One region of the Novosphingobium sp. TCA1 genome, then DNA from elsewhere that is predicted to be linked to it. Evidence: riboswitches for the same ligand, from Rfam matches in the RefSeq annotation. Region 1 holds a riboswitch; each other region holds the start of a gene.

The links. Region 1 has a riboswitch for cobalamin ahead of NTCA1_RS03025 (DUF1852 domain-containing protein). Riboswitches for the same ligand answer to the same signal wherever they lie in the genome.
Region 2: linked by a shared signal. The riboswitch ahead of NTCA1_RS19645 (cobyrinate a,c-diamide synthase) and the one ahead of NTCA1_RS03025 (DUF1852 domain-containing protein) in region 1 are both predicted to bind cobalamin.
Region 3: linked by a shared signal. The riboswitch ahead of NTCA1_RS11935 (CbtB-domain containing protein) and the one ahead of NTCA1_RS03025 (DUF1852 domain-containing protein) in region 1 are both predicted to bind cobalamin.
Region 4: linked by a shared signal. The riboswitch ahead of NTCA1_RS15680 (TonB-dependent siderophore receptor) and the one ahead of NTCA1_RS03025 (DUF1852 domain-containing protein) in region 1 are both predicted to bind cobalamin.

What each region holds. Positions count from the first base shown of each region.
Region 1 covers NZ_BLJH01000001.1:642,314-646,645, forward strand. The annotation lists gene NTCA1_RS03020 (ISNCY family transposase) at 325-1,719, opposite strand; cobalamin riboswitch at 1,981-2,204, shown strand; gene NTCA1_RS03025 (DUF1852 domain-containing protein) at 2,491-3,570, shown strand; gene NTCA1_RS03030 (methionine synthase) at 3,597-4,332, shown strand, end outside.
Region 2 covers NZ_BLJH01000019.1:98,868-103,199, forward strand. The annotation lists gene paoC (aldehyde oxidoreductase molybdenum-binding subunit PaoC) at 1-193, shown strand, start outside; gene NTCA1_RS19645 (cobyrinate a,c-diamide synthase) at 407-1,705, opposite strand; cobalamin riboswitch at 1,859-2,069, opposite strand; cobalamin riboswitch at 2,130-2,321, shown strand; gene NTCA1_RS19650 (TonB-dependent siderophore receptor) at 2,488-4,332, shown strand, end outside.
Region 3 covers NZ_BLJH01000008.1:132,095-136,426, reverse strand. The annotation lists gene NTCA1_RS11950 (FAD-binding monooxygenase) at 26-1,984, shown strand; gene NTCA1_RS11945 (MarR family winged helix-turn-helix transcriptional regulator) at 2,027-2,494, shown strand; gene NTCA1_RS11940 (CbtA family protein) at 2,536-3,291, opposite strand; gene NTCA1_RS11935 (CbtB-domain containing protein) at 3,300-3,527, opposite strand; cobalamin riboswitch at 3,562-3,694, opposite strand; gene NTCA1_RS11930 (histidine phosphatase family protein) at 3,724-4,305, shown strand.
Region 4 covers NZ_BLJH01000013.1:116,030-120,361, forward strand. The annotation lists gene NTCA1_RS15680 (TonB-dependent siderophore receptor) at 1-1,953, opposite strand, end outside; cobalamin riboswitch at 2,167-2,413, opposite strand; gene NTCA1_RS15685 (RNA polymerase sigma factor) at 2,616-3,152, shown strand; gene NTCA1_RS15690 (FecR domain-containing protein) at 3,243-4,286, shown strand.

The DNA.
Region 1 (4,332 bases):
GCATGATCGCAATGTAGCAAGGCGCAAGCACTAGCCGTGTCATTGCAGGAATGCGCAGCAGATATAATCCGATGCTGCCGATCACGAGTGGCAATAGCACCGATACGAAACCATTCATTATTGGCCATTCGGGATGAGCATGCCCAGCCCATAACAATGCAGTCCACACTAATATAGGCGCAACAAAAACCAAAATGAGCGCTGAAAGGCGCCGTATATCTATCATTGAAGCGGTAGGCATGCGTGGAACTTACACGTTCTCGATTGCGAGGCAATGACCGCAATGGGGCGTGAACGGAAAGGCCGGTTTCGGCGCTGTCTCGCCTATCCCGTCCGTTCCTTCATGTAAGCCACGGTGGGATTGCGCCGGGCGAGAGGGGGGCGCCCGCGGCGGCGCTTTTCCGGTTCTGCTGCTCCTGACGATGCGGGAGCCGGGAAAAGGTGCGGTCCTTGCGAACTCCGGCACGGTTCGTTGTTGTTGCGTTTGCGCGCCGGCAACTGCTCCTGCAGCAGCTTCGCCATAGCCAGCGCTGCATCCAGGTGCTTGTTATCGACGATCGCGGCCTGATTGACCTGACGGATCTTGTCGAACACGCGGTAGGGCAGGGAGTGATCCCCGTGCCGGATCTCCAGCGCGCCGTCAGGAAACTCGCAAACTTCCACTCGCTTGCCGGCGAGCGGGCGGCTGATCTCGGTCGGCTCAAGAATGAACATCGCCTTGTTGTAATGCAGCGTCAGCGACGACGTCACCGAACGCCATTCGCGCCAGACCATCTCGGTGCGTAGATTCTCGTGCAATGCCAGCGGACGGTGAACATCGCGTTCGTCGAAAGCTGCCTTGGCGAACTTGGCATTATGCGCGGCCATGTAAACGGGCAGGAACGCGTTCGCTTCGGCTATAGTCGAGATACCTTCCAGCCTCATCGCCTTGACCAGTCGGTCCTGCAACGTCGCATTGGCGCGCTCGACGCGGCCCTTCGCCTGGGGCGAGTGCGCGCAAATGATCTCGATGTTGAGTGCCTCCAGCGCACGCCCGAAATGCGTCATGCCATCGCCTTTGGCCGAGGCTGTATTGTTGCGAAACACAGAATGCTTGTCTGAATAGAAGGCCACTGGCTTGCCGTGCGTCTCGATGTATTCCCGAGTTGCATCCATGTAGGAGAAAGTACTCTCGCTCTCGACCATCTTGAGATGCATCAGTTCGCTGGTTGCATCATCGATATAAACGAGTAGGGTGCATTGCGGCCCGCGATCCTCGAACCACCAATGCTTCGAACCGTCGATCTGGATTAGCTCGCCCCGGCAGTCCCGGCGATAGCGAGGCTGGTAAGGACGCGGGCGCCGCGCTTCGCGATCCTTCCACAGACCCGCCTCGATCATCAACCGTCGCAGCGTCTCACAAGAGACTTTGATGCCATGGCGCTCGATCAGATACTCACGCGCCAGCGTTGGTCCGAAATCCGCATAATGCTCACGAACGATGCCAAGAACACGCTCACGAAACGCATCGCTGTGTCGCCGATTGCTTGGCCGGCCGCGCTTGCGGGAAACGAGACCGGCAGCGCCTTCGGATCTTAACCGATCGAGCAACCGGAAAACCTGACGGCGCTTCAGGCCGAGTACCGTTGCCGCATCATCAACTCGGAGTTCGCCGCGCTCCACGCGCATCAACGTATCAAATCGCGAAAGTTCACCATGGCTCATCGCCAGCACCGTCATAGCTGCGTTCTCCTGACCAGCAGGAAAACCATGCCACCGACATTCCGCAGACCACACCAGGGAGTGTCATTTCTATCTAGCGGGCCGGTGTCATTTCTATCTGGGGCTTACAAACCACATAGACGATAATATATATTATGTTAATTAAAGCGCGACGCTGCCGCCTCAAGTAGTCACAACATGCCGACTTTTCAGCTCGCTCGCGTCAAGCATCATATAAAGATATCTTTATATGATGCTTGACAGGAAACCTCTGAAGGTGTTGAATGAGCCTGTCGAGGTTCCCCGCGTCAGGCATGATCGCGGGGCTAAGACGGGAAGCCGGTGGTGCCTTTTGGGGCAGAGTCCGGCGCTGCCCCCGCAACTGTAAGCGGCGAGTAGCGGTTCCATTTCGTGTCACTGGGCTTTTGCAAGAAGCTCGGGAAGGCCGGAACCGCCGCGTTGACCCGCAAGCCAGGAGACCTGCCTTCGGCGCTATAACGTTCCTCGGGCGGGGGTTCCTCCGGTGGATCGCGCTTGAAGCAGGCTTCGTGGCGTGGCGCCATGACCCGTTGTGCATGTCCAGCGCGTTCTTCCTTCGGCCCTTCGCCCGTCAACAGCAGGTGATCGGTTGATGTCTCCAATCCTTTTCCGTCTCGGCCCATACCGACGAATGCGCCCGCGCGCCGAGCCTTGGGGCTGATCGCCGCCTGACGCGGCGCGCCGCAAACCCGTTTCATCTCCGAACAGCAACGACGGACGGCGCACGCGCCGGACCGAAGGAAACCTCGCATGCCTGTAGACCACGCCGATCCCGCCCTTCCCCGCGTCGACACGGGCGCGCCGAAAGACCGATCCAATCGCGCTTCATCAGGACAGCCGATCATGACAACCAAAGATCTGACCTTCGCGATCAAAAGCATTCGCTTCGACGAGGATTATCGTCCCTCCGACAATACCCGCATCACGACGAACTTCGCCAATCTGGCCAGAGGCGACAACCGCCAGGAAAACTTGCGCAATGCCCTGAAGATGATCGACAACCGCTTCAACGACCTGGCCGATTGGGACAATCCCGATGGCAATCGCTATGGCGTGGAACTCGATATCATATCCGTCGAGATGAGTATCGGAGGCGATGCCAGCAGTAAATCGTTTCCCATGATAGAAATTCTGAAGACAGGTATTATCGATTGTGAAACCGATACCCGCATCGAAGGTATCGCTGGAAACAACTTCTCCTCCTACGTGCGCGATTACGACTTCAGCGTGGTACTGGCAGAGTACAACAGAGGCAGAACCGCGTTCGCAGCGCCGGATGGTTTTGGCACCCTTCATGGCAATCTGTTCAGGCACTTCGTGAGCTCTGACGCATACAAAGCTAATTTCAGGAAGCCCCCTGTCATCTGCCTGAGCGTATCGAGCAGCCGGACTTATCATCGGACGGAAAATCATCATCCCGTCCTAGGGGTGGAATATCGGCAGAGTGCGTTTTCCTCCACCGACGAATACTTCGGAAAGATGGGGCTGAAGGCGCGCTATTTCATGCCCAGGGGCAGCGCCGCACCCATGGCTTTCTATTTCACCGGCGACTTGCTTGGCGATTACACCAATCTTGAGTTGATCGGCACGATCAGCACGATGGAATCGTTCCAGAAGATCTACAGGCCCGAGATATACAACGCCAATGCAGCGGCGGGAAAATGCTTCCAGCCCAGCCTGAAGCACAATGACTATTCGTCTACGCTGATCGTCTATGACCGCGAAGAACGAAGCCGCCTCGCCATCGAACAGGGCAGATTCGCCGAAGAAAACTTCATCAAGCCGTATCAGGATATTCTTGCGCAATGGTCCGCAGAATACGCCCTTTGACACTGCAGAATACAAGGTTATCCATCATGAAAGTATTGTTGCCCACTTCGACCGCAGGCAGCCTGCCCAAACCGTCCTGGCTTGCTCAACCCGAGACGCTCTGGTCCCCCTGGAAATTGCAGGATCAGGAATTGATCGAAGGCAAGCAGGATGCCCTGCGCCTGGCGGTGGACGATCAGCGACAGGCGGGTATCGACATCGTCGGCGATGGCGAACAGACGCGGCAGCATTTCGTCACGACCTTCATCGAGCATCTCAGCGGTGTCGATTTCGAGAAGCGCGAGACCGTCAGGATCCGCAATCGCTACGATGCCAGCGTGCCGACGGTCGTCGGCGCGGTCGCGCGTCCGAAGTCGGTTTTTGTCGATGACGCCCGCTATCTGCGCGCGCAGACCGAGCAGCCGATCAAATGGACGCTCCCAGGCCCCATGACGATGATCGATACGCTTTACGATGCCCATTACCAGAACCGCGAAAAGCTGGCCTGGGAATTCGCCACCATCCTCAATCAGGAAGCCAGGGAACTGGAAGCCGCGGGCGTGGACATCATCCAGTTCGACGAACCGGCGTTCAACGTGTTCTTCGACGAAGCGAACGACTGGGGCATCGCCACGCTGGAGAAAGCCGCCGAAGGCCTGAAGTGCGAAACGGCGGTCCACATCTGTTACGGCTACGGCATAAAAGCGAATACCGACTGGAAGAAAACCCTGGGTTCGGAATGGAGGCAGTATGAGGAAACCTTCCCCAATCTGCAGAAGTCCA
Region 2 (4,332 bases), on a different contig from region 1:
TCAGGACGTGGTGTTCCTGGACGAGGCGGACGACAAGGTCTCGCCGATGAAGGCCAAGGGCGTGGGTGAACTCGGCCTCTGCGGCGTGGGCGCGGCAGTGGCCAATGCGGTCTACAACGCCACTGGCGTGCGGGTGCGGGACTATCCGATCACGCTCGACAAGTATCTGGCGAAGCTGCCCGCCATCGCCTGAGAGTCCGTTTGAAAAATGCCCGTAAGGGCATTTTCAGAGCGGCACCGGCCCCAAGCCTCTCAGGCGCCCCCACCCGACCACCCGCAGGATACTACCGTTGGGTGGTCGGGTGGGGGCGTGGGCCGGTGCCGCAAAAATTCGCCTTCAGCGAATTTCCAAACGGACTCTGACAGCCTCTCCGTCGTCCCCGCGGACGGGGACGACGGGCCTGGCTCAGCAAGACAGCAGGTCTGCAATCAGCTCCGGCGCGGAGGGGAAGTAGAAATGCATGTAGCTTGCAGTGAGCGCGCCTTGCCGGAAAATCCGCTCGCCCTTGCGCCCATCCGGGGTCCGGGCAAGCGCGATGGGTTCGAGGGCGGTTTCCAGCCGTGAATAGTGGAAGGTATGGCCGCGCACCGCATGGCCGGACAGTTCCGCTTCCTGCATGCCGAGGGCGACCAGTCGTTTCTGCATGGCCGCGCGGGCGGGCAGCAGGCCGAGCATGGGCGTGCTGGTGCCTGCGGCATCTTCCAGCCTTTCGCAGGCATAGAGCATGCCGCCGCACTCGGCCAGGATCGGGCGCTCGGTCAGAAAGTGCGCGCGGATCGCTTCCACCATTGCACGGTTGGCACTGAGCGCGGCGAGATGAAGTTCGGGATAGCCGCCCGGCAGCCAGAGCGCGTCGCAGTCCGGCAAGGTGGCGTCGCGCAGAGGCGAGAAGAAAGCCAGCCGTGCGCCCGCGCTTTCCAGGAACTCGAGATTGGCCGGGTAGATGAAACCGAAGGCCTCGTCGCGGGCCACGGCTATGCGTTTTCCGGCCAGCGCTGAAGGCGCAGGGGCGGCGGAGGCGGGTTTCGGAAACGGCACAGGCTCGGGCAGCCAGAGGGCGCTTTCGGGAAGCAGTTCGGCGGCGCGGTCGATGCGGGCTTCGAGATCGGCGATCTCGCCTGCCTGCACCAAGCCGAGATGGCGTTCGGGAAGGCCCATGCCGTCGTCGCGCGGCACGGCGCCCAGCCATTGCACGCCGCCCGGCATGCCGCGTTCCAGCAGCTGCGCATGGCGATCACTGCCCACGCGGTTGGCAAGCACGGCGGCCAGCGTCACGTCCTTGCGGTATGTCGCCAGCCCGTGGACCAGTGCGCCGAAGGTCTGCGCCATCGACGAACCGTCCAGCACCGCCATGACCGGCAGGCCGAAGCGCCGGGCGAGGTCGGCGGAAGAGGGGGTGCCGTCGAACAGCCCCATCGCACCCTCGACGAGGATGAGGTCGGCCTCCCGCGCGGCATCGTGCAGCAGCGCGCGGCACTGGTCCTCTCCGCACATGAACAGGTCGAGCTGATGGACCGGGGCGCCGCTGGCGACTTCGTGAACCATGGGATCGAGGAAGTCCGGCCCGCATTTGAACACCCGCACCCGCCGTCCTGCCCGGACGTGGCGGCGGGCAAGGGCGGCCGTGGCGAGCGTCTTGCCCTGTCCCGACGAAGGCGCGGTGACGAGCAGTGCAGGGCAGGCCGTCATCGGCGTGTCCGTCATCGTACGGGCCGCAGATATCGCCCGGACGGGCAGGTTCCAGGATGGCGCATGTTCAATTCCCCCCTTCGGTACAGACGCACGAATGTCGTCACGCGAAGGAGCCTCCCCCACGGGAGGCATCGCCCTCGTCCGCCCGGTACATCCCGCCCGCGCGAAGGATCGACGGCGAGGGGCCGGTTTCCTGACTTCCCGGATCCTCGCGCCTTCCGCCGCCTTCTCGGTAAGCCGTCAGGCTCCAATGGCGTTTCGGCGGGGCGCATCCCCGGTTACAGTTGCGGGCGCAGTGCCGGCTGCCACGGCCGATCGGCCGCAGTCCGGGCTTCCCGATCAAGCCCTTGCGGGCACCCCTTGCACCGGCACGACTATGGAACTTCGCAGGTTCGCGCAAGCGCCTCTCATCTTGCGCCGCCGACCTCGCGGCGATAGGGGCGCTGCTGCGACAGGTTCCCCGCGAGGGATCAAAAGGGAACTCGGGTGAAAGCCCCGGGCTGCCCCTGCAACTGTAAGCGGCGAGCCGTGCGGCCATTTCGCCATTGGGGGTGCAAGGCCCTGAGAAGGCGGCCGAAACGGCATTGACCCGTGAGCCAGGAGACCTGCCTGCCGCAGTCGTTCTTCGACCGGACAGGGTGAGCCGGCCGAACGGGGCATTTCCTCGCCGAGCGACAGCCATTGCCGTGCCGGTTTGCGGCGCGAAGGGGCCTGTCGCCGTCTGTCGCGGCTGCACGTCCTTCGCCTTGCATATCGGCCCGGTCGGGTTCGATCGCTGGCTTGAAGGACATGCCGTGAACTGCCGAATTACCACTGCCACCACCCTTGCTCTTGCCCTGACCGCCTATCCTTTCGCGGCCCAGGCCGAAGGCGCCGACGACGCCTCGTCGGACCGTATCGTCGTCTCCGCGCTGCGCACCCCGGTCGCGGCGGATCGCGTGGCGGATAGCGTGACCGTGCTGGACGAAGCGCAGATCGTCGCCGCGCAGCCCATCGCCCTCACCGATATCCTGCTGCGCACGCCCGGCATCAGCCTTTCGCGCAACGGCGGCTACGGCACCACCACCTCGCTGCGTATCCGCGGCGCCGACGCCGGGCAATCGGTCATGGTGATCGACGGCATGCGCCTGTCGGACGCTTCGTCCACGGCGGGGGGCTACGGCTTTTCGACGCTCTTCGTGGACGATGCCGAACGGATCGAGATCCTGCGCGGGCCGCAGTCGATTCTCTGGGGCAGCGACGCCATCGGCGGCGTCGTCAACGTTCGCACCCGCCGTCCGACCGAGCCGCTGGAAGGCAGCTTCGCCGTGGAAGCGGGAACCCATGACACCGTTTCCGCGCGCGCCGGTCTGGGCGGCACGTCCGAAGCGATCGACTGGCGCATCGCCGCCTCGCGCTTCACCACCGACGGCATTTCGGCCCGTTCCAACGGCACCGAGGACGACGGTTTCCAGCGTTCCTCCGCCAGCGGCACCCTGACGTTTCGCATCACGCCGGACGTTTCGCTGGACTTGCGCGGTTATTGGTCCGATTCCCGCAACGATTTCGACGGGACCTCGGGCGATACGCGCGCTTATGGCCGGACCGAGGAATGGTCGGGCTATGCCGGGCTCAACTTCGCGCTGCTCGGCGGGAAGCTGGTGAACCGGGTCGCCGTGCTCCAGACCGAGACCGACCGGGCAAACTACGATCCCGCGCGCTCCATCCGCCAGATCACGTTCGACGCCCACGGCCGGGGCCGCCGCTTCGAATATCAGGGCACCTACACGTTCTCGGAAGCCGTCCAGGCCGTGTTCGGGGCCGAGCGCGAGGAGCAGCGCATGACCACGGCCTCGCCGTCGAACAGCGCCGCGCCCTACACGCTCACCCCGACGAAAGCCGATACCGACAGCGTCTACGGAGAACTGCGCGTGACGCCGCTGACCGGGCTGACCCTGAACGGCGGTGCGCGTTACGACCATCAGTCGCGCTTCGGCGGCAATACCGTGTTTTCGGCAGGCGCGGTCTATACGCCCAACCAGGGGGCCACGGTGCTGCGCGCCAGCTATGACGAGGGCTTCAAGGCGCCCTCGCTCTACCAGCTTTTCAGCATGTACGGCGTGGACGATCTCAAGCCCGAAAAGGCCAAGGGCTGGGAAGTCGGTGCCGAGCAGGGCTTCGGCGAAGTGCTGCGGCTTTCGGCCACATGGTTCGAGCGCGATACCGACAATCTGATCGACTTCGCCTATTGCCCGACCAGCGGCGCCCTGCCGGACATCTGCATGGTTCCCGGCACTGCGACCTCGCGCTTCGGCTACTATGCCAACGTCAAGGCCAGCCATGCGCGCGGGCTGGAACTGGCCGCTTCGGCAAAGTGGGGCATTTTCTTCGCCGAGGGCAACTACAGCTGGATCGAGGCGGAGGACCGTACCCCGGACAGCGCCACTTATGGTCGCCAGCTCCAGCGCGTGCCGCGCCATCTGGCCAATGTCGAGGCGGGGGTGGACCTGCCGCAGGGCCTGCGCGCCAGCGTTGCCGCCCGCTATTCGGGCGAAAGCTACAATGCCGCCACCGGAACCGCCAAGCTGGACGACTATTGGCTGGTGGACTTGCGCGCGCAGTGGCAGGTCATGGAAAACCTCACTCTTCAAGGACGTATC
Region 3 (4,332 bases), on a different contig from region 1:
TGCGTGCCGAGGAGAGGATCAAATCATGCAATTTCACCTGAACGGTTTCCGAACCGGCGACCCCGCCCTTGCCGAATCAATCGACGCAGAATCCACGGATACCGAACCTGGCTCGAAGGCCAACGTCGATGTCCTAATCGTCGGTTGCGGCCCCGCCGGCCTTACCCTGGCCGCGCAGCTTGCCCGGTTCCCCTCCATCCGCACCCGGATCGTGGAACGCAAGGAAGGTCCGCTGGCGCTTGGCCAAGCAGACGGCATCGCCTGCCGGACGATGGAAATGTTCAATGCCTTCGGCTTCGCCGATCGCGTCGCCCGCGAAGCCTATTGGGTCAATGAAACCACCTTCTGGAAGCCGGACGAGACCGATTCCCGCCTGATCGCCCGCCACGGCCGCATTCCCGACACGGAAGACGGTCTCTCCGAATTTCCCCACGTCATCCTCAACCAGGCGCGGGTCCACGACTTCTATCTCGATGCCATGCGCAATGCGCCGCGCCGCCTCGTGCCGGACTACGGTATGGAGGTCGTTGACCTGAGCATTCCGAACGACCCGGCCGAGCCGGTCACCGTCAGGCTCCGGCCAGTCGGCACCGAGGGGTACGAGCACATCGAAGTCGTACGCGCCCGTTATGTCGTCGGCTGCGACGGCGCGCGCAGCCAGGTCCGCAGGGCCATGGGGCGCGAGCTTCACGGCGAATCCGCCAATCAGGCCTGGGGCGTCATGGACGTGCTGGCCTATAGCGATTTCCCCGATATCCGCCTCAAGACCGCGATCCATTCCGCTGATGAGGGCAATATCCTGATCATCCCGCGCGAAGGCGGCTATCTCGTGCGGCTCTACATCGAGCTGGACAAGCTCGGGCAAAACGAGCGCGTTGCGGCGAAGAACATCACGCAGGACCAGCTGATCGCCGCGGCCCGGCGCATACTCCATCCTTACGTGCTCGACGTGAAGGAAGTGGCCTGGTGGTCCGTCTACGAGATCGGCCAGCGCCTTTGCGACAAGTTCGACGATGTCCCGGCAGGCGAGGAATCGAACCGCGATCCCCGCGTGTTCATCGCTGGCGATGCCTGCCACACCCATAGTCCTAAGGCGGGCCAGGGCATGAACGTATCGATGCAGGATACTTTCAACCTCGGCTGGAAACTCGCCGCCGTGCTTCAGGGACAGGCCAAACCGGCATTGCTGCACACCTACTCGGCCGAGCGACAGGCGATCGCCGGGGAACTCATCGATTTCGACCGCGAATTCGCCAAGATGTTCAGCGCCAAGCCTAAAAGCTCCGAGGAAGAGGACGGCGTCGATCCCGCCGAGTTCCAGCGCTATTTCATCAAGCAGGGCCGCTTCACGGCCGGCACCGCTACGCGCTATTGCCCCTCGGCGCTGACCGGCAATGGGGCGCACCAGCATCTGGCACCCGGCCTGCCTGTCGGGATGCGCTTCCATTCCGCGCCGGTCGTGCGGCTCGCAGACGCCAGACCGATGCAGCTGGGTCATGTGGCGGAAGCTGACGGACGCTGGCGCATCTATCTGTTCGCCGGGAAAGACGGGCTGGCTTCGGGCGGATCCATCGACGCGCTGTGCCGCTTCTTGGAAACGGACCCTGCCTCGCCGCTGCGCCGCCACACGCCCGCAGGCGCCGACCGCGACGCCGTGTTCGACTTGCGCGCGGTATTCCAGCAATCGCACCAGTCCTTGTCGATGGACGAGCTTCCCGGCCTGCTCTGGCCGCGCAAGGGCAAGTTCGGCCTGCGCGACTATGAGAAGGCGTTCTGCGCGGATCCGAAGGCGGGCGACATTTACGCCATGCGCGGGATTGACCGCGAAGAGGGCTGCATGGTGATCGTCCGTCCCGATCAGTATATCGCGCAGGTCCTGCCGCTTGGTGCCCATGGCGAACTGGCCGCCTTCTTCGGCGCCATTCTCAACGATCAGGCCCCGCGGATCGCCGCCGAAACCTGCGAACAAGCCGTTCCCGCATAAGAGCATCTTGAGCAGGCGGCGGTTCTCGCGCTAGGTGGCTCCATGAGCGACCTAGAGACCATGCCCGGACACCTGATCCGCCGCCTGCAACAGATTTCCGTTGCCCGTTTCACGTCGCGCATGACCGAGGCCGGAATAGACCTCACCGCCGTCCAATATGCCGCCCTGCTGACTCTGCGCGACCATCCCGGACTGGACCAGCAGACCCTGGCGGGCATGATCGCCTATGACCGCGTGACGATCGGCGGCGTAATCGACAGGCTGGTGCAGAAAGGCCTGGTCGATCGCGAGGTCAGCCCGGCCGACCGGCGCGCGCGCGTGCTCATGCTGAGCGATCAGGGGCGCAGCGTGCTGGACGCGGCAAGCCCCTGGGTGGACAAGGTGCAGGACGATCTCATCTGCCATCTCACCGCAGAAGAGCGCGATATCTTCCTGACAATACTTCAGAAAACTACGCAAGCGGGGAATGAGATGAGCCGCGCCCCGCTACGCCGGACCGTCAAGGCCTGATCCTTCCAAGACCTCGGAAGTTCAGGCCGCAACCTTTTATTTCAACGCGATTTCGATCGTCTGAGAACGCGCTCGGCCCAGAGTCCGAAGGCCAGCCCGATCGTCGTCCAGAGCACCAGCTGCGTCCCGATCGAGGCCACACGGAACTTCCAGAGGAGCACGGCCGGGAAATCGGCGGGGACTTCGTTGATCGTCGGCAGCAGGAACTGACCCAGGCCGACCAGCCCCAGATAGATCACGATACCCAGCAGCGTTGCATCGAAGCCGCGACCGGGACGCGCCATGACGCCTCGAATTCGGGCAGCAACACCCGCCGCGCCAAGCGACAGCGCGATCATGCCGAAGTAGGCGGCCGTACGCAGCGCGACGGTCTCGTGCTTGCCTACCGCAGGCGGCGTCTGCGGATACTTGATGGCCGGCACCACGACTACGAGCACGAATGTGAGCGCCGCGAGAAGCAGCGCGAAACTGCGCGGCCCGAGATGGCCCATCCGGCCATAGCCATAGGCGAAGACGAGCGAGAAGATACCGCCGACGGCAGCGCCATAGAGCGCCAGCGCCGTCACCAGCCCCGCGCCCTTCTGGGTATCGCGACTGACGAGTTCCTCTTCCTCGGGCTCACCATGCGCCATTCCGGCATGCTCGGGAGCGGCCTGGGGAGCGGGCGCGGAATGGCTCTCCTCATAACCGATCGCAAGGTCGATTTGGGGTTCGGCAAAACCGCGCGCGAACAGCGTGGCCAGAAGGGCGCCCAGGATGCCGGCAAGCATCCCGCGCCACAGCAGATCTCTGGTCATGGGTTATCTCAGTGGCAGGGAAAACCGAGGAGATGGCGTCCGTCATGCACGAATTCGTGGACGTACATGCCCTGGAACAGCGAAAAGGCGCCCTGTTCGGTGCTGACGAAATAGATGAAGATCACCGCCAGCAGCGTGCCGAGCACGGCCCAGGGCGCGATATCCTCCAGCGGGATGGCGCCTGCGCCTTCGACCGGAATGAAGGTATCATCGAAAACTGCGGCGGAAACAGCCATTGTCATGCTCCTTGGCGGGATTGCGCGTCCCCGGAAAACCTGTTGCCAAGAAGGAAGGTCTGGCTCTCGACGGGATGGTTCCCGTGCGATTACAGTGGCGCGACCGCGCCGGATTCTCACCGGCTTCTTCGATACTCGACACTGCCTCCTTAGGACTGCGCGGGGCGCGGCGTCAACGATCTCACGGAATTTACGCTTGGCGACGACACTCCTGCTGATCTCCATCGCCGCCACGGCATCGAGCCGCGAGGGTCGCTTCCCGAACCCTGCGGAGCCGCTCGATCCCACCGGTGCCCGCGACGCCGTGCGCTCGGCTTTGCCGGACCGCTTTCGCATCGCAGTGCATCGCAGCCCCGCCCGCGCAGCTGCCGAGACCGCTGCCGCGATGGGGCTGGCGACGCAGGAACAGGCCGCCCTCGCCGATCTCTCTCACGGTGCCTGGACCGGCCGCAGTTTCGCGGACATCGAAAGCGCCGAACCGGGATCGATTGAACGCTGGCTGGCAGATCCGACCCAGGGCGTTCCCGGCGGCGATTCGATGGAACAGGCGCGCAGGCGCGTCGGCGCATGGTTGGACGAGGTTGCCGCCTTCGACGGGCCGGTCTGCGCCATCACCCATCCGATGATCGTCCGCGCCGCCCTCTCCCACGCGCTCGGCTTGCCCTTGCACGCGACGCTTGCCGTCGATGTGGCGCCGCTCTCGCGCACGGTGCTTTCCTTCAACCGCACCTGGCGATTGCAGTCGCTGGGGCTTGCGAGCGAAAGCATGCCCAGCTAATCGCCGGATGGCCGGAACGCGAAGGCG
Region 4 (4,332 bases), on a different contig from region 1:
GCTGTTGCTGCCATCCAGCGCGCCTTGGTCGGTCACTGCCGACTGATAGCCGCGCGTCGCATATTCCTTGTTGAACACGTTCTCGACATTGACGCCGAAGCGGTTTCGGCGCGCCGCACCGTCCACGTAGAGATAGGCCCCGGCATCGACGAGCGCGTAGTTGCCGTAGTTCCGGCGGCCGAAGCCCGAAGCGGTGGACCAGACGTCGCCGATCCAGTTGACCGCGAGATTGGCGCCGAACGGCCGGTCCTCAGGCGCATAGGCCAGGGTGCCCTTCGCATATTGCCGGGGATTGCGGTCGAGCTGGGTGGACGATCCCTTTTCCCGCACGCGGGCGTAAGTGTAGCTGGCATTGAGGCTCCAGCCCCCGGCCGTCCGTGCGGTCAGTTCGAACTCGCCGCCCTGCGAGCGGACCTTGCCGTCGAGGTTGGCGTAAGTGCCGTTGGGATAGGCCGGATTATCGTAATCGTAGTCGATCATGTTGGTGATGCGGCGATGGAAGTAAGTCGCCTTCCAGCCCAGCGTGACCATGCCTGCGGGCAGGGTTCCGCCTGCGGAGAGGTTGAGGTTGAGGCTCTGCTCCGGGCTCAGGTTCGGGTTGCCGATCTCGCAGCAGGGGTCGTTGCCATAGAGCTGCGAGGCATCGGGAAGCACGAAGGACGTGCCCCCGTTCGCCTCCACATAGAGCGCATCGGCAAAGTCGTAGCGGCCGGAGACGTTCCAGATCGTCTTCTTCGCCCCGTCCGTGCGGTTGTAGCGCAGGCCTGCCGCAAGGCGGCCCTTGGAGGAAATCTCGTCGGTGGTGCGCACCTGGAAGATCCCGGCGTGGACCTGTTCGCTGGTCGGCGCGATCAGCAGCACGTCGTCGCGGCCGCTGAAGTTCTGGAAATCGTAGCCCAGCAGGTATTCGAGGCCGGGGTGGAGGTGGAGCTTGACCACCGCGCTGCCGCCCCAGTCGCGATAGCCCCAGAACGTGCCTGCCGGGTAGATCACTTGCGGCTGGAGATCGGGAAGCGAATTGCGGATCTGGACATAGGCCGTCTTCCAGTCATGGAAATAGCCCTTGAGGAAGAACTGCACGGCATCGCTGCCGGTGTAATCGAGGCGGAGGCTGGCGATTTCCTCGTTGCGATCGTTGCGGCTCTCGCGGATGCGCGTGGGCGAGAGGTTGTCGAGCTTCGCCTCGGTATGCTGGTACTGGGCGTTGAGCGCCAGATCGGGGGCGAGGTCGTACTGGTACTTGAGACCCGCCGACCACAAGTCATAGCCGAGATGGCGATCGGTGAGGCTGGGCTGATAGGCGCTGTAAGGCGTGTAGCCTTCCGACCGGTTGTGCGAGGCATAGGCCACGAAGCGGTGGTTGCCCGCCGCACCGCGCAAGTAGCCGTCCACCGTGGTGCCGCCCCAGGAATCGACCGAGGCATTGACCTGGCCGTTGAAATCGTCGGTGAAGCCGCGCGTCACCACGTTGATGACGCCCGCCGAAGCCTGCGTGCCGTAGAACAGGCTCTCGCCGCCGCGAAGCACCTCGATACGTTCGATCATGCTGGCGGGAAGCGTGTCGTTGGGCGACGTTCCACCGTAGAGGCGGTTGTTGAGGCGGATGCCGTCCATCGTCCAGAGCACGTCCTGCGTGCGCGATCCCTGAAGCGAGACGTCGACGTAAGTGAACGGCCCGTTGCGGGCGCGAATGTAGAGGCCGGGCACCGATTCCAGCGCCTTGACCACGTCTACCGCGCCGCTGTCCTTTATCTGCTTTTCGCTGACCGTCACCACGTCGTTGCCGTAGCGGGAAAGCTCCTGCGGCAGCGTCTCCTCAAGGCTGGTGCCAGTGACGATGATGGCCCGATCCTCACCGGCGTCTTCACCGGTTTCCTCGGCATGGGCCTGCGTGCTCCAGGCAAGAGCCAGCACCGCGGCCAGCGCGGCGGGCGAATTTATAGCGAACTTCATTTCATCCCCCTGTCGAGCGCCATGCGATCCGAAGCAGGGGTCTGCCGTTCACGAACGGTCGGCGCGCCGACCGGCGTTCACGAAAGGCCGGCGCACCGACCGGCCGGGCGCCCATAACGAAGGGACGACCGCTCAGCGCACCGTGCGGCCCCTGCCGCTGGTTCGTCGCTCAGACGGAGAAACACCGTGCCCCGGCCATCCCCTGGGCCAAAGCAAGAGCGACCGGACGCAGGCAGGTCTCCTGGCTCGCGGGTCATGGCTTGATACACGGCCTTCCCAGGCCTCGCAGGATTTAGCGTCCGGCCCAGTGGCTACGACAGGCGCACTTGCCCTGCCGCGTGATGTGTATCGCGCTCGCCGCTTACAGTTGCAGGGACAGCCTCGGATTCGAGGATCGAAACCCTCTCACCGTGTTCCCATTTTAAGCCTCTTTCGAGGCACCGGCGCGATCTTTTCCGCCCTCCCTGTTCAGCGAAGGCGGATGCGGTGCGCTAGCTTGGGAGCTTGAAGGGCGCAAGCGCGATTTGCGCGGCGATCTTCGCAAAGGCGATACTCGGCTCGATCGGAGCCGCTCATTCTTGCCCGAGCCTATTGCAAGTTATTCGCAACAATCTATGAAGCCGAAGTTTGCAACCTGCCAGCCGGTCGGAGAAGGTCGCCCATTGAACAGCGCACAGGCCCGCTTGCGCATCTATGCGGAGCATCGGCCGGCACTGGTCGACTATGCCACGCCGATCGTCGGATCGCGCGACAGCGCCGAAGACGTCGTGCAGGAAGCCTACTTCCGCTTCGTGCCGACACGGCCGCCGCTGCTGCTGGGCCTGCGCACGCCGGTCGGCTATCTCTATCGGATCGCCCGCAACATCGCGATCGACTGGACCCGGCGGGATGCGGCCGAGCAGCGCCGCAATGCGGCCTATGCCCTGACCCGCGATCCGCAGCCCCTTTCCGCGTCGGCCGAGGATGAACTGCTCTGCGGCGACGAGGCACGGCTGGTTCTGGCGACTCTCGCAAGCCTGCCGGAGAAGAAGCGGCGCGCCTACGAAATGAGCGTGTTCGGAGAGATGTCCTCGACCCAGATCGCGCAGCAGCTCGGCGTGTCGCGCGCGACGGCGCATCGGCTGGTGCAGGATGCGATGATTCATGTCATGCGCAGCGTCGAGCGCATGGGGCCGGAGGGGGACGACGATGCCGGTTGAGATGCAAATTGAGACGCAGGTTGAGAAGCAGATTGAGACAGGCGCGCGCGAGACTCGTCTTTTGTGTGGGTTCGACGAGGCGATACATCCATGACGGCCAGACCTGTTGCAGGAAACGGAGAGCACGCGCTGCCCGACGATGTGCTGGTGGAGGCATCGGACTGGCGCCTGCGCATCCAGGACGCCCCGGACGATCTGGATCTTCGCGCCCGATTCGAGGCCTGGCTGGAGAGCGATCCTGCTCATCGGAGGGCCTGGACCCTGCTGGAGCGCAGCGTCCGCCTGACCTTGCAGACGCCGCCCGCCCATGCCGCGGATTGGCGAGAGGCCAAGCCGGACCTGCCGCCTGTGCCGGTAACGGTCGACCGGGAGCCGAAGCCGCGAACATCTTCCAATCCGCGCCGCAGCAGGCGCACAGGCAGGCGCGTTGCCCTGGGCGCGGTGGCGGCAGTGCTTGTGGCGATCCTGACCGGGCCGCAGGTCATGCTCCAGCTGCGCGCGGACGAGACCAGCGGCACCGCCCAGAACCGGGCTCTCGCGCTGGCGGACGGATCGCGGATCGCGCTGAGCGCGCAGAGTGCGATCACGCAAGACTTCGCGGGCACGCATCGCCGCATCGGCCTGCTTCAGGGCGAAGCCTTCTTTGATGTCGCCCATGATACGGCGCGCCCCTTCACCGTGCAGGCGGCGGACATGACCGTGACCGTCACGGGCACCGCCTTCGACGTGTCGATGACGCACGAGACGCTGGGCGTCAGCGTCGCGCGGGGATCGGTGCGGGTCGAGCGGCCAGGCGACAGGCCGCTGACGGTGGCGCTCCGGCCGGGCCAGCGCCTTACCATCGACCGGGAAAGCGGCAGGAACGGCCTCGTCGCCGTCAGCCCCATCGAGATCGGCGCCTGGCGATCGGGACGCCTTGCCGTGCGCAACGCCAGCATCGCGGAGGTGACCGAACTTCTCGGGCGGCATTTCAGGGGCCATATCTTCATGCGCGACGATGCGCTGAAATCGGCGCGCGTCACGGGCGTCTACGACCTCGCCGACCCGGTCGGCTCCTTGCGGACGCTGCTGAGTTCGGGAGGGGCGCGGATGACCCGGATCACCCCCTGGATCATCGTCGTCACCCCGGCCTGAGCGCTATCGGAAAAAATTTCGCGAGAGTGTGAGACGCTGCCCACCC